DNA from 2 places in the Cupriavidus sp. BIC8F genome. Region 2 is predicted to be linked to the other one. Evidence: predicted binding sites of a transcription regulator. Region 2 holds the regulator's gene; the other holds the start of a gene.
The links. Region 2 encodes NrdR, which represses ribonucleotide reductase genes. Its sites were predicted from a motif close to CACNANATNTNGTG; they were not measured.
Positions count from the first base shown of each region.

Region 1 (7,173 bases), 480 kb from region 2:
GTTCTTCGGCCATGTCAAAGGCGCCTTCACCGGTGCCGACGGGGAGCGCGGCGGCTTCTTCCAGGCCGCCAACGGCGGCACGCTGCTGCTCGACGAGGTGGCCGACCTGCCGCTGCCGATGCAGGTCAAGCTGCTGCGCGCGCTGCAGGAGCGCCGCGTGCGCAAGATCGGCGCCAGCCGCGAAGACGCCGTCGACGTGCGCGTGATGTGCGCCAGCCACAAGGACCTGGCGGCGATGGTGGCGGCCGGGCAGTTCCGGCAGGACTTGTATTACCGGCTGAACGTGCTGGCGCTGCGCATGCCCACGCTGCGCGAGCGCGGCGAAGACATTCCGGTGCTGGCGCGCGCCATCCTGGACCACCTGGCGGTGCGCTACGGCGACCCGCGCCCCAAGCGGCTGTCGCCGGCGGCGCTGGAGCGGCTGGTGGCTTATCCGTTCCCCGGCAACGTGCGCGAGCTGGAGAACCTGCTGGAGCGCGCCTACGCCTTTGCCGAGAGCGAAGAGATCGAGCTGGCCGACCTGGGCCCGCTGGACGCCGGCGCCGAGCGCGCCGGGCTGCTGCATGCCCCCGCGCCGGCGATGGCGCCCACTAACTATTACGCCCCCTGGGGCGCCGCAGGCATGTGGGCGCCGGTGCCGCCGGCCGCCGCGCCCGCGCCGGCCCTGGCAGAGCCGCCACCCGTGGCCCCGGCCCCGGCCAGCGTGCCCGAACCTGAGCCCGCCGGCGACCCCGCCGAACGTGCCTGCCGCGGCATCGTCTTCCCGATCGACCTGCCGGCCAGGCTGGAAGCCGTGGAGCGCGAGCTGATCCTGCAGGCGCTGGCGCAGACCAACTTCAACCGCACCGCGGCCGCGCCGCTGCTGGGCCTGAACCTGCGCCAGCTGCGCTACCGCATCCAGCAGCTGGGCATCCGCGAAGCCATGGACGCCGCCGACCGCAGCGCCGTGGAAGGCGAGGGCACGCCATGAGCAAGCCCGCGCACCGCTACCTGCCCGATGCCGACGGCTGGGTCCCCGCCGCGCGCCGCGTGCCGTCGCCCAATTTCGATGCGCGCCCGGCCGGCATGCCGGTGGACCTGGTGGTGCTGCACAACATCAGCCTGCCGCCCGGCCAGTTCGGCAGCGGCGACATCGAGGCCTTCTTCCAGAACCGGCTCGATCCCAACAAGCACCCGTTCTTTGCCACCATCCATCAGGTGCAGGTGTCCGCGCACTTCCTGGTTACCCGCGAGGGTGAGCTGGTGCAGTTCGTCCCGTGCACGCAGCGGGCGTGGCACGCCGGGCAGTCAGACTTTTTCGGCCGTGCCCGTTGCAACGATTTCTCCATCGGCATCGAGATCGAGGGCTGTGACGACCTGCCGTTCACCCTGGCCCAGTACGACACCGTAGCCGCGCTGGTGCCCGCGCTGCTGGTCGCCTACCCGGTGCGCGCGATTGCCGGCCACAGCGACATCGCCCCGGGGCGCAAGACCGATCCCGGCCCGCATTTCGACTGGGCGCGCTTCGCCAGGCAGGCAGGCGTGGCGCCGGGCATGTTGCCCTACCAGTGCCCTGGTGCGACTGGTCAGGTGACGAATCCTTAACCTCATTCCCCATCCCCGTGCGCCCCGTTCCGGCGCACATGCCCTACCTCCGGGTGGGGCTATCGCAACCTCGCAACAATCAAAAAAATTTTTGTGAAATGTGCAGTTGCGAACGGTCTGGCGAAAACCCTTGCGAGTATTAGGCTTGCGGGCATGTGGCGCTGCCGCATCTGCGCAACCGCCCCCGAAATAGCGCTTGTCAAGACTGGTCATTCGGATTCGTTTCACTATACTTAGCCCAGTTTTACGCGTCACACACTATATCTAGTAGTCAAACCGGGGAGCCGGCCCAAGGGCGAGTCAGGGATCACGAAGTTCGTGCATCGTCTCGAAACCGCCCGCTAAGGCCAGCGAATCACAAGAGTCCCTGGCGAAATGTTCACGTAAAGGCAGTCTGTCCGCCCCCGACTTCACGCCGGGAGGGACGTTCTTTTCGCCGCATTTCGCCAGGGACTCTTTTGTCTCTTATTTCCAGGGTAAAAACAGGAGTTCTCATGCAAACGGCCCAGAACGAAATCACCACGGGTGGCGCCGCCGCCGGTATCGCACCGACCGCGCAGCAGACCCCCGCCAACGCCGCCAATACGAACTACCCGGATCACAAGATCATTCGACGCAACGGCGCCGTGGTGGCTTTCGAGCCGTCCAAGATCGCCGTTGCCATGACCAAGGCCTTCCTCGCCGTGAACGGCGGGCAGGGCGCCGCGTCCGCGCGTGTGCGCGAGATCGTCGAGCAACTGACTGACAACGTGGTGCGCGCGCTGGTGCGCAGCCGCCCCAACGGCGGCGCCATCCATATTGAAGACGTGCAGGACCACGTGGAACTGGCGCTGATGCGCTCGGGCGAGCATGAAGTGGCCCGCGCCTACGTGCTGTACCGCGAGAAGCGCAAGGCAGAGCGCGCCAGCGCCAGCGCCGAAGCCGTGGCCCGCGTGCAGGAAGGCGGCATCAGCATCAACGTGAGCGACGCCGGCGTGAGCAAGCCGCTGGACATCGTCGCCCTGCACGCGCTGCTCGACAACGCCTGCGCCGGCCTGGGCAAGGCCGTGAGCGCCGAGCCGATCCTGAAGGAAACGCTCAAGAACCTGTACGAAGGCGTGCCGATGACGCAGGTGTACGACTCCGCCATCCTGGCCGCGCGTACCCTGATCGAAAAGGATCCGGACTACAGCCAGGTCACCGCCCGTATCCTGCTGCACACCATCCGCAAGGAAATCCTGGGTGCCGAAGTGACGCAGGCCGAAATGACCACGCGTTACGCCGAGTACTTCCCCAAGTTCATCGCCCGCGGTATCGCCGCCGAGCTGCTGGACGAGAAGCTGGCCACGTATGACCTGGCCCGCATGGGCGCCGCGCTGGACGCCAGCCGCGACTTCCAGTTCAACTACCTGGGCCTGCAGACGCTGTATGACCGCTACTTCCTGCACATCGACGAGACCCGCATCGAGATGCCGCAGGCATTCTTCATGCGCGTCGCCATGGGCCTGGCCCTCAACGAAGCCGACCGCGAAGCGCGCGCCATCGAGTTCTACCAGCTGCTGTCGTCGTTCGACTTCATGTCGTCCACGCCGACCCTGTTCAACTCGGGCACCCAGCGCTCGCAGCTGTCGTCGTGCTACCTGACCACCGTCTCGGACGACCTGGAAGGCATCTACGAAGCGCTCAAGGAAAACGCGCTGCTGTCCAAGTTTGCCGGCGGCCTGGGCAATGACTGGACCAACGTGCGCGCGCTCGGCTCGCACATCAAGGGCACCAACGGCAAGAGCCAGGGCGTGGTGCCGTTCCTGAAGGTGGTGAACGACACCGCCGTGGCCGTGAACCAGGGCGGCAAGCGCAAGGGCGCCGTCTGCGCCTACCTGGAAACCTGGCACCTGGACATCGAAGAATTCCTGGAGCTGCGCAAGAACACCGGCGACGACCGCCGCCGCACCCACGACATGAACACGGCCAACTGGATTCCGGACCTGTTCATGAAGCGCGTGATGGAAAACGGCGAATGGACGCTGTTCTCGCCGTCCACCTGCCCGGACCTGCACGACAAGGTCGGCAAGGCATTCGAGCAGGCCTACCTCGGCTACGAAGCCAAGGCCGCCAGCGGCGAACTGAAGCTGTTCAAGAAGGTCCCGGCCATGCAGCTCTGGCGCAAGATGCTGGGCATGCTGTTCGAAACCGGCCACCCGTGGATCACCTTCAAGGATCCGTGCAACATCCGCAGCCCGCAGCAGCACGTCGGCGTCGTCCACAGCTCCAACCTGTGCACGGAAATCACGCTGAACACCAATGACAGCGAAATCGCCGTCTGCAACCTGGGCTCGGTCAACCTGGTCGCCCACCTGGCCAAGCAGGCCGACGGCTCGTACGTGCTCGACCACGCCAAGCTGCAGAAGACCATCCGCACCGCCATGCGGATGCTCGACAACGTCATCGACATCAACTACTACGCTGTCGAAAAGGCCCGCAACTCCAACCTGCGCCACCGTCCGGTCGGCATGGGCATCATGGGCTTCCAGGACTGCCTGCACGTGCTGCGCACGCCGTACGCCAGCGACGCCGCGGTGAAGTTCGCCGACACCTCGATGGAAGCCGTGTGCTACTACGCCTACCAGGCCTCCACCGAGCTGGCCGAAGAGCGTGGCCGCTACGAGACCTACACCGGCTCGCTGTGGGACCGCGGCATCCTGCCGCAGGACTCGCTCAAGCTGCTAGCCGAAGAGCGCGGCGGCTACCTGGACGTGGACCTGTCGAGCAGCATGGACTGGGACAGCCTGCGCGCCCGCATCAAGCAGCACGGCATGCGCAACTCGAACTGCATCGCAATCGCGCCGACCGCCACGATCTCGAACATCATCGGCGTGTCCGCGTGCATCGAGCCGACGTTCCAGAACCTGTACGTCAAGTCGAACCTGTCGGGCGAGTTCACCGTGGTCAATGACTACCTGGTGCGCGACCTGAAGGAACGCGGCCTGTGGGACGAAGTGATGGTCGCCGACCTGAAGTACTTCGACGGCTCGCTGTCGCGCATCGACCGCATTCCGCAAGACCTGCGCGACATCTACGCCACCGCGTTCGAAGTCGAGCCGACCTGGCTGGTGGAAGCCGCCAGCCGCCGCCAGAAGTGGATCGACCAGGCCCAGTCCCTGAACATCTACATGGCCGGCGCCTCGGGCAAGAAGCTGGACGACACCTACAAGCTGGCCTGGCTGCGCGGCCTGAAGACCACGTACTACCTGCGCACGATGGCTGCCACGCACGTGGAGAAGTCCACCGTGTCGCGCGGTTCGCTGAATGCGGTGTCGTCGGGTAGCGATGGTGGTTCGGCGCTGGATGCGGCGGCTGCCTCGGCACCGGCCATGCCGGAGGCGGAAGGCGCGGTTTGCACGATGCGTCCGGGTGATCCTGGGTTTGAAGAGTGCGAGGCTTGCCAGTAAGGAGTCAGCCATGACTAAGGAAACCTCGAAGAATGTTGCCTCTAAGGCTTCTGAGGCGCTGAAGGCATCCACAAGTCCGGATGTCAAAAAGGTAGCTGCGAGTGTCCTTACTCAGAGCAAGGCACCTGCCGAAGGTACTTCAGCCAAAGTTGCAACGACTGCGGCAAAGATCCTGAAGGACGGTCGCTTTGGTGCTGATGCCAAGTCAATTGCTGGCAGCGCGCTGTCGCAAAAGACCAAGAAGTAGGCGAGTTTGTACCCCCCGTGCAATGTTGCGCGGGGGGATTAAGCGTGGAGGTCCACGTGAATGCGCAACTGATTCAACAAGCAATCAGGGAGAAGAGGCTCCTGAGCTTCTTCTACGATGGGCACAACCGAATTGCTGAGCCTCATATCTTGGGGCTTCAGGCGGGTCGGCTCGGAATCTTGGGATACCAAGTCCGCGGGACGAGTTCTCGAGGAGTCCTTCCAGACTGGCGCCGCTTTTACATTGATGGCATTGCTAGGTTGTCGCTATTGGATGACCGGTTCCCCGGCCGGCGGCAGGTTCACGGGCCGCATAGCAAGTGGGACCAGGTGATTCAGATCGTCAACTGAGCCACGAAGACAATTGGAGAAAGACTTATGCTGAGCTGGGACGACGACGTTCAAGCCACCCCGCAGGCCGCACCGCAGCCTGCCCTGCAACCCGCTGCCGCCGCTGCCGCCGCTGCCACGGCCGACCAGCAAGGCGTCCTGCCGCCGAGCGCCACGCAAGCCGGCATCCTGGGCAACAACCCCAACGCCGCCGCCGCGCAAAGCAACCGCCGCGTCAACGCTGCCGACAAGCGCGTCATCAACGGCTCGACCGACGTCAACCAGCTCGTCCCGTTCAAGTACAAGTGGGCGTGGGAAAAGTACCTGGCCGGCTGCGCCAACCACTGGATGCCGCAGGAAATCAACATGTCGCGCGACATCGCGACGTGGAAAGACCCGAACGGCCTGACCGAAGACGAGCGCCGCATCATCAAGCGCAACCTCGGCTTCTTCGTCACCGCCGACTCGCTGGCCGCCAACAACATCGTGCTGGGCACCTACCGCCAGATCACCGCGCCGGAATGCCGCCAGTACCTGCTGCGCCAGGCCTTTGAAGAGGCCATCCACACGCACGCCTACCAGTACATCGTTGAATCGCTGGGCCTGAACGAAGCCGAGATCTTCAACGCGTACCACGAAGTGCAGTCGATCCGCGACAAGGACGAGTTCCTGATCCCGTTCATCGACACGCTGACCGACCCGTCGTTCAAGACCGGCACGCCGGAAAACGACCAGAAGCTGCTGAAGTCGCTGATCGTGTTCGCCTGCATCATGGAAGGGCTGTTCTTCTATGTGGGCTTCACGCAGATCCTGGCGATGGGGCGGCAGAACAAGATGACTGGGGCTGCGGAGCAGTATCAGTACATCCTGCGGGATGAGTCGCTGCACTGCAATTTTGGGATTGATTTGATTAATCAGATCAAGCTGGAGAATCCGCATCTTTGGACGGCGGAGTTTAAGGCTGAGATTACGGAGCTGTTCAAGAAGGCTGTTGATCTGGAGTATCGCTACGCTGAGGATACGATGCCGCGTGGGGTGTTGGGTCTGAATGCGCCGATGTTTAAGTCGTATCTGCGCTTCATCTGCAATCGGCGGTGCCAGCAGATTGGGTTGGATCAGCTGTTCCCGAACGAAGAGAACCCGTTCCCGTGGATGAGCGAGATGATCGATCTGAAGAAGGAGCGGAACTTCTTTGAGACTCGGGTTATTGAGTATCAGACGGGTGGGGCGTTGAGCTGGGATTGAGAAAGACGATTTCAATCCAATGCCTGTAAAAATGGGGAGCCAAATAGGCTCCCCATTTTTATTTCTAGAAACTAGATACCTCTTTTTGGGGGTGACAGCGATGCTTACAAGGTGAAAGAATGCCCGGTAGACTATCACTCAGTGTGGGTGCTTTCCGGATTCTGCCGAAAGCAGTCACCTTTTCATTGTGAGTGGCAGATTGTTGATTTTTAATCTAATGAAGGCTTGAGATGAAGCTTGGATATCTTTCGGCTTTTGGTGTATTTGGCTACATGGAGATAGCGTGTAGTTTTTTTCCGGATTTGACATTCCTCACTGGAATTAACGGCGCGGGCAAAAC
Region 1 covers NZ_CP136094.1:779,974-787,146, reverse strand. Annotated here, with positions in the region: gene RS901_RS03625 (sigma-54 dependent transcriptional regulator) at 1-970, shown strand, start outside; gene ampD (1,6-anhydro-N-acetylmuramyl-L-alanine amidase AmpD) at 967-1,584, shown strand; gene RS901_RS03615 (ribonucleoside-diphosphate reductase subunit alpha) at 2,079-5,012, shown strand; gene RS901_RS03610 (hypothetical protein) at 5,023-5,259, shown strand; gene RS901_RS03605 (ribonucleotide-diphosphate reductase subunit beta) at 5,637-6,833, shown strand; gene RS901_RS03600 (AAA family ATPase) at 7,064-7,173, shown strand, end outside.
Region 1: RS901_RS03615 (ribonucleoside-diphosphate reductase subunit alpha) is a predicted target of NrdR. The motif match lies at 1,841-1,854, and genes of this name have one in related genera.

Region 2 (7,173 bases):
CCGTCCGGCGCCAGCTGCACCGACACCACCGCGGTCGGGTTGCCCGGCACGTCCTCGGCAAAGACGATGTTCGGCTTGACGCGGCGGCGCACGCGGTCGGCATAGCCCGGCGACGCCTTGCCACCGCCGCCGGCACCCGCGCCGGCCGTGCTGCCCACGCCGCCACCGCCCGCGCCGGAGCCGCCGGCAAGCGCCTGCAGGCGCGCCAGCTCGCTCTTGCGCTGGGCACTGGCTGCAGCCTCGCGCTTGGCCTTGGCGTCGGCATCCGCCTTGGCTTTGGCCTTGTTCTCGGCGTCAGCCTTGGCCTTGGCGTCCGCCTGGGCCTTGGCCTTGGCGTCCGCTTCCTTGCGTTCTGCTTCCTTGCGCTCGGCCTGCTCCTTGCGCTGCTGTTCCTGCTGCTGCGCTGCCTTCTTCTTCGCGTCGTCCTTGCGCTGGGCTTCCTTGCGCTCGGCCTCGCGCTGTTCCGCTTCCTTGCGCTCGGCTTCCTTGCGTTCCGCCTCTTTGCGCTCGGCTTCCTTGCGCGCGGCCGCCTGCTTGCGCTCGGCCTCTTCGCGCGCTGCCGCCTCGGCACGGCGCCTCTGGCGTTCCAGCGCGATGTCGGCGTCGTCCTCGACCTTGCTCTTCACCTCGGGCAGCGGCGGGGCCGGGCGCGGCTGCACCACCGGCGCCGGTGGCGGCGGCGGGGGCGCGGTGGCGGCCGGAATCTCTTCCCACAGCTCGGCCTCGGCGCCGACCGGGGTGCTGCTCTGCAAGCGCACGCCGTAGTACAGCACGACAGCCAGCAGCATGTGCATGAAGAGCGCGAACAGGAAGGAACGCAGGGTTCCCCGCTCCTTGACCGGCTGGTAGGGATAGGCGGCGACGGTCTTCATCAGGCGCAACGGCAATCAGATAGGCGCTTCAATGCGTCAGGAGGTCTTGGACTTGACCATCAGGCCGACGCGCTTGATGCCGTCGGCTTTCAGGATCGACATCACGTCCAGCACCGCCTCGTACTTGACCGAGCGGTCGGCGGCAATCACCACCGGCTGGTCGGGATTCTCGTTCTGGCGCTGGTGCACAAAGTCGAGCAGGCCCTGCTTGTCGAGCTTGCGCTCAAAGGAGTTGCCGGCGTTGTCCTTGCCGCGCGCGGTGAGCTGGCCGCTCTCGTGCACGGTGACCACGATCGGCGGCGCCTTCTGCTGCGGCGTGGCGTTGGCCACGGTGGGCAGGTCGACGGTGGCGGGGCTCACGATCGGCGCCGCCACCATGAAGATGACCAGCAGCACGAGCATGACGTCGATGTACGGCACGACATTGATCTCGGCGCTGGCCCGGCGGCGCGAGCCGCCGCGGCGCTGAATGGCTGCCATTGCAGGACTCCTGGAAACGCCGGCCCGGGCTTGCGCCCGGACCGTCTGGATTAGATTCGATACGTGTGCAGTTAGCGTGCCTGCCGTTGCAGGATGTTCAGGAACTCTTCCATGAAGCTCTCGAACCGGATCGCCAGGCGGTCGATCTCCGTGGCATAGCGGTTGTAGGCGATCACCGCCGGAATCGCCGCGAACAGGCCGATCGCGGTCGCCACCAGCGCCTCGGCAATACCGGGGGCCACCGATGCGAGCGTCGCCTGCTGCACATTCGACAGGCCGCGGAATGCGTTCATGATCCCCCAGACCGTGCCGAACAGGCCGATATACGGGCTCACCGAACCCACCGACGCCAGGAACGGCAGATGCGATTCCATCACATCCATCTCGCGCTGGTAAGCCGCGCGCATCGCGCGCCGGGCCGCATCGAGCAGCGCGCCGGCTTCATTGCCGCGCTCGCGCGCCTTCAGGAACTCGCCCATGCCGGATTCAAAGATCCGCTCCAGCGCGCCGGTGTTGTGGCGGTTGTTGACGGCACTGTTATATAGCGCCTGCAGGTCGCCGCCGGCCCAGAAGTCGCGTTCGAACCCCTCGGTCTGGGTGCGCGCCGAGCGCAGCGCCAGGTGCTTGCGGAAGATATAGGTCCACGAAAACAGGGACATGACGAGCAACAGCGCCATGACGGCCTGTGCCAGCAGGCTGGCGTGGAGCACCAGCGTTACGATCGACATGTCTTGCGTGACGGTCACGGGATTCATCGTGCGGACTTGATGGTAGCTAGAACGGGGTCGGGAATCGGGGCGGGACGGAAAGTGCTTCGATCGACGCACCCAACGCGGATCGCGCCAGAGGCCAGCATCAGCTCGCCACGCCAGGCTTCCTGGGTGAACTGGACCGACGCCGGGCCGACCCGGTCGATGCGCGTGCGGATCTCGAGCTGGTCATCCAGCCGGGCGGGCGCATTGTAGTCCACCGCCGTGCTGCGGACGATAAAGACCACGCCCGCCTCGTCGGCGAGCGACTGCTGCTCGATGCCGAGCGCACGCAGCCACTCGGTGCGCGCGCGCTCGAAGAACTTCAGGTAGTTGGCGTAGAACACTACGCCACCCGCGTCGGTGTCTTCCCAGTACACCCGCAGGGTCCAGACAAAGTTTGTCATGGCCGCGATTGTAACGGAGAGCGCTAGCGGTTTCGTGTAAACCCGCATGACGACTTTGCAACAGCAAGTTGCTGGCCAGCCCTTGCCAGTCCTCGGCTGGCGGGGCCGACGGCTTGCGGCGGGCGCCCGCCTCGCGCTACACTGCGCGCAACCATTCCATCTTGCGCGACTGGCGAAGTCAGTGGGCACTACCACGAGGAAGCGCAAGTTCTCTGGCGTGACGTTCATTGCGCGTTCGCGTAACGTTCAGCACGCCTAGGCGTGAAGTTGCTTGCGCCTGCCGCTCGCCTGGGCAGCGAATGGGAAGCAGGGTGCGCCCTGCACCGACGGTTACAACGTGCCGCCGGTGCTGGTCGCCGCTAGCCTTCCCCGCGCGCCCTACCCCCGATGCGTGAATCGGATTCCCTATTTTTCAGACGAGTTTCGCCATGTTCGAACGCAGCCGTTTTACGATCGACCAGATCGACCCCGAGGTCTTTGCCGCCATCCAGCAGGAAAACCAGCGCCAGGAAGACCACATCGAGCTGATCGCCTCCGAGAACTACACCTCGCCGGCCGTGATGGCCGCCCAGGGTTCGCAGCTGACCAACAAGTACGCCGAGGGCTACCCCGGCAAGCGCTACTACGGCGGTTGCGAGTACGTCGACGTCGTCGAGCAGCTGGCCATTGACCGCGTCAAGCAGCTGTTCGGCGCCGAAGCCGCCAACGTGCAGCCCAACTCGGGCTCGCAGGCCAACCAGGGCGTGTACTTCGCCGTGCTCAAGCCGGGCGACACCATCATGGGCATGAGCCTGGCCGAAGGCGGTCACCTGACCCACGGCATGGCCCTGAACATGAGCGGCAAGTGGTTCAACGTGGTCAGCTACGGCCTGAACGCCCAGGAAGACATCGACTACGACGCGCTGGAAAAGCTGGCGCAAGAGAAGAAGCCTAAGCTGATCATCGCCGGTGCGTCGGCCTTCGCGCTGCGCATCGACTTCGAGCGCATCGGCCGCGTCGCCAAGTCGATCGGCGCCTACTTCATGGTCGACATGGCCCACTACGCCGGCCTGATCGCCGCGGGCGTCTACCCGAACCCGGTGCCGCACGCCGACTTCGTCACCACCACCACGCACAAGAGCCTGCGCGGCCCGCGCGGCGGCGTGATCCTGATGAAGGCCGAGCACGAGAAGGCCATCAACTCGGCCATCTTCCCCGGCATCCAGGGCGGCCCGCTGATGCACGTGATCGCCGGCAAGGCGGTCGCGTTCAAGGAAGCGCTGACGTCTGAGTTCAAGGCCTACCAGCAGCAAGTGGTGAAGAACGCCGCCGTGCTGGCCGAGACCCTGATCGCGCGCGGCCTGCGCATCGTCTCGGGCCGCACCGAAAGCCACGTGATGCTGGTCGACCTGCGCGCCAAGAACATCACCGGCAAGGAAGCCGAGCGCATCCTGGGCGAGGCGCATATCACCGTCAACAAGAACGCCATCCCCAACGATCCGGAAAAGCCGTTCGTGACCTCGGGCATCCGCCTGGGCTCGCCGGCCATGACCACGCGCGGCTTCAAGGAAGAAGAAGCCCGCATCGTCGGCAACCTGATCGCCGATGTGCTGGACAACCCGCACGACGCCGCCAACATCGCCAGCGTGCGCGAGCAGGCGGCAGCCCTGACCAAGCGTTTCCCGGTCTACGGCTGATGCATCGAGGCCGCCCATGCGGGTTCGCATGAGCGGCCGGCAGCTCCGCAAGCCGGCGCCTCGGGGCACCGGCTTGCGGGCCTCGCCAACCCGCCCCGCCACCGCAGAACGACAACACGGACAAGGCGACGGGGTTCAACTGAAGGTGGTCCGGCATGAAATGCCCCTTTTGCGGTCATTCCAATACCCAGGTACTCGACACGCGCATGTCGGAAGACGGCGATGCCGTACGCCGGCGCCGGCGCTGCGAAGCCTGCGACCGCCGCTTCACCACCTATGAGCGGATCGAGCTGTTCTTCCCCGCCATCGTCAAGAAAAACGGCTCGCGCGTTGACTACACCCGCGCCAAGCTGAAGGATTCCATGCGCCTGGCGCTGCGCAAGCGCCCGGTCTCGGCCGAGGCCATCGACGAAGCCATCACCCGCATCGAAGAAAAACTGCTGGCCCTGGGCGAAAAGGAAATCCCCAGCAGCCAGGTCGGCGAACTGGTGATGCGCGAATTGCGCAAGCTCGACAAGATTGCGTATATCCGCTTTGCTTCGGTGTACCGGAGCTTTGAGGATGTGTCGGAATTCCGCGACGTGCTGGATGAGTTCGCGGCGTCCACCCCTCGGAAGGGGTAGCAAAAGTAACAAAATCGTTGTTTAATCCCCGTTGCATTCCCGCAAGGCCCGCTGTCGCATATTAAAAGGGCCGGAATTGCAGACCAAAAAAAGAAGTTAACGAAGTCGGACGTCTTTTGACGGGGGTCAGAATGGGTCAACGCTGCCGCGGGGCAGCCGGCTTTGCCATGCTCGAAGCATTGGTGGCAATCGTCGTCCTGGCGGTTGGCGTGCTCGGCGTCGCCAGCCTGCTGCTGAATTCATCCCGCTTCACGCAACAAGCTTCCTACGACACCACTGCCATGCAGCTGGCCACCGAGATGGCCGAGCGCATGCGTGCCAATCCTGCCGTCTCGCAAACCGGCGCGGCGGCGGAAGCCATCACCCCGAACCGCTACTTCATCGACACGGCCACCGGGCAGCCACCCGCGCTCACGGCAGCGAACAGCCCGTATGCGATCGCCTGCGCGGGCACGGCGGCCGGGTGCGCACAGCAACTGGCGGATTTCGATGTCGCAGAGTTCTGGGAGCGTGTCAGCACAGGCCTGCCTGCCGGACGCGCCGTGATTTGCCGGGACATGGTCGCCTACGACCAGACTACCGGCTTCTCATGGGGATGCACGCCGTCGGCCACTGGCCGCCCGGACGACGCACCGATTGTCATCAAGATCGGCTGGATCTCGCGGCTTGCCGCCAAAACCGTCGCGGCACGGGCCGACATGTCCGATATGGGCACGCGCCCCCAGGTGGTCATCGTGGCCACGCAGGGCACGGTGAACTGACATGCGGAACGCCAGGATGTATCTCAACGCCGGCCGGCATCGTCAACTGGGGCTGTCACTGGTGGAGCTGATGGTATCGATGACGCTGAGCCTGCTCCTGATCATGGCTGCCGCGGCGCTCTACCTGACCGGGCGAGCCAACTACAACAGCATCGACGACACCACGGCGCTGGATGAGAAAGGCCGCTTTGCGGTGGATACCGTGGTGCGGATCGTGCGCCAGGCCGCCTGGAGCAACTATGCGGGCAACAGCGCCGCGGCCTCCCCCGGCGCCAGCGGGCCACCTGCGCCCAGCCCCGGAGGCGTCATGCTCACTACCACGAGCCTGTCGCCGACCATCAGCGGCCTCGACAACTGCGGCACCCCCACGCAAGACCTTGGCAACCCGGCGCAAAACCTCGCGTGTCCTGCTCAACCTGGCGCCGTGAACAAGAGCGATGTGCTGCAGGTCCGCTTCTTCGGTTCCGGCACGCAGCAGGACCGCACCGTTCCGGACAACAGCATGATCGACTGCTCCGGCAACGGCGTCGCCGAGCCGCAGGCCTGGGAAGACGCAGACCTCGCGCGCGGCATGGCGGTCTTCTATGTCAGCAACGATGCCAGCGGCATGCCTCAGCTGATGTGTGGCTATCGTCCACGGGACGCCGCCAACAAGGAAATCCTCACGGCAGGCACGGCGTACCAGGCTGTTTCGCTGATCTCGGGCGTCGAAGTCTTCCAGGTGCTCTACGGCGTGGATACGAATTTCGACCAGACCCCGGACCGCTTCCTGTCGGCCACCGAGGTGCTGGCCCTGCCCACCACCTGGCAGAACGTCGTCGCCATCAAGATGGCCATGGTGCTGATGGGCGATACCGCCAGCGCATCGCCCCAGGATCCGCCAACCTTCCGCCTGTTTGGGCGCCTGTTCCCGGGCTCGCCGGGCAACGACACGTCCTTCACGCCGGCCACGCAACTGCAGCGGATGCGACGCCTGTACACCGTCACCGTACAGCTCCGGAACATGGCCACCTGCACCACGTGCTCGCCGACATGACCGCCCGCACCGCGCAACCCAACCCGCGTGGCATCGCGCTGATCACCGCCCTGGTGATGCTGCTGATCATCAGCGTCATCGCCATCGCCGGTGCCCGGCTGGCCATTGGCAGCAAGCGCATGGCATCGAACCAGCGCGATCGGGACCTGGCTCAGCAAGCGGCCGAGGCAGCCTTGCTGGATGCAGAAATCGACATCCAGGGTGTCGCCGCGCCAACCACCCGGTCAGCCATATTCTCCGGCACCACGATGAATGTCCTGCCGTTCGTGGCGGGTTGCAATACGGGCGTCACAGGCGCCTCACCCTTCCAGGGATTGTGCGACCCGGTGCTCGACGGTACGCCGAACTGGCTTACCGTTGACTTCAGCCAGGCCGGCGCCAACGCACGCACCACCGCCTATGGCACGTTCACCGGCCGCAGGTTCCCGACCGCGACCGGCGGGCTGCTGCCTGCCGCCCTGCCGCGCTACATCATCGAGCCGATCAGCGACATGTCGCCAGGCGCGAGCGAGGGCGCATACATCTTCCGCGTCACGGCCGTCGGCTTTGGCGCAAACCCGGCGACCCGG
Region 2 covers NZ_CP136094.1:301,127-308,299, forward strand. Annotated here, with positions in the region: gene tolA (cell envelope integrity protein TolA) at 1-872, opposite strand, end outside; gene tolR (protein TolR) at 909-1,352, opposite strand; gene tolQ (protein TolQ) at 1,424-2,107, opposite strand; gene ybgC (tol-pal system-associated acyl-CoA thioesterase) at 2,104-2,508, opposite strand; ZMP/ZTP riboswitch at 2,664-2,809, shown strand; gene glyA (serine hydroxymethyltransferase) at 2,937-4,184, shown strand; gene nrdR (transcriptional regulator NrdR) at 4,340-4,807, shown strand; gene pilV (type IV pilus modification protein PilV) at 4,939-5,568, shown strand; gene RS901_RS01435 (PilW family protein) at 5,585-6,604, shown strand; gene RS901_RS01440 (pilus assembly PilX family protein) at 6,601-7,173, shown strand, end outside.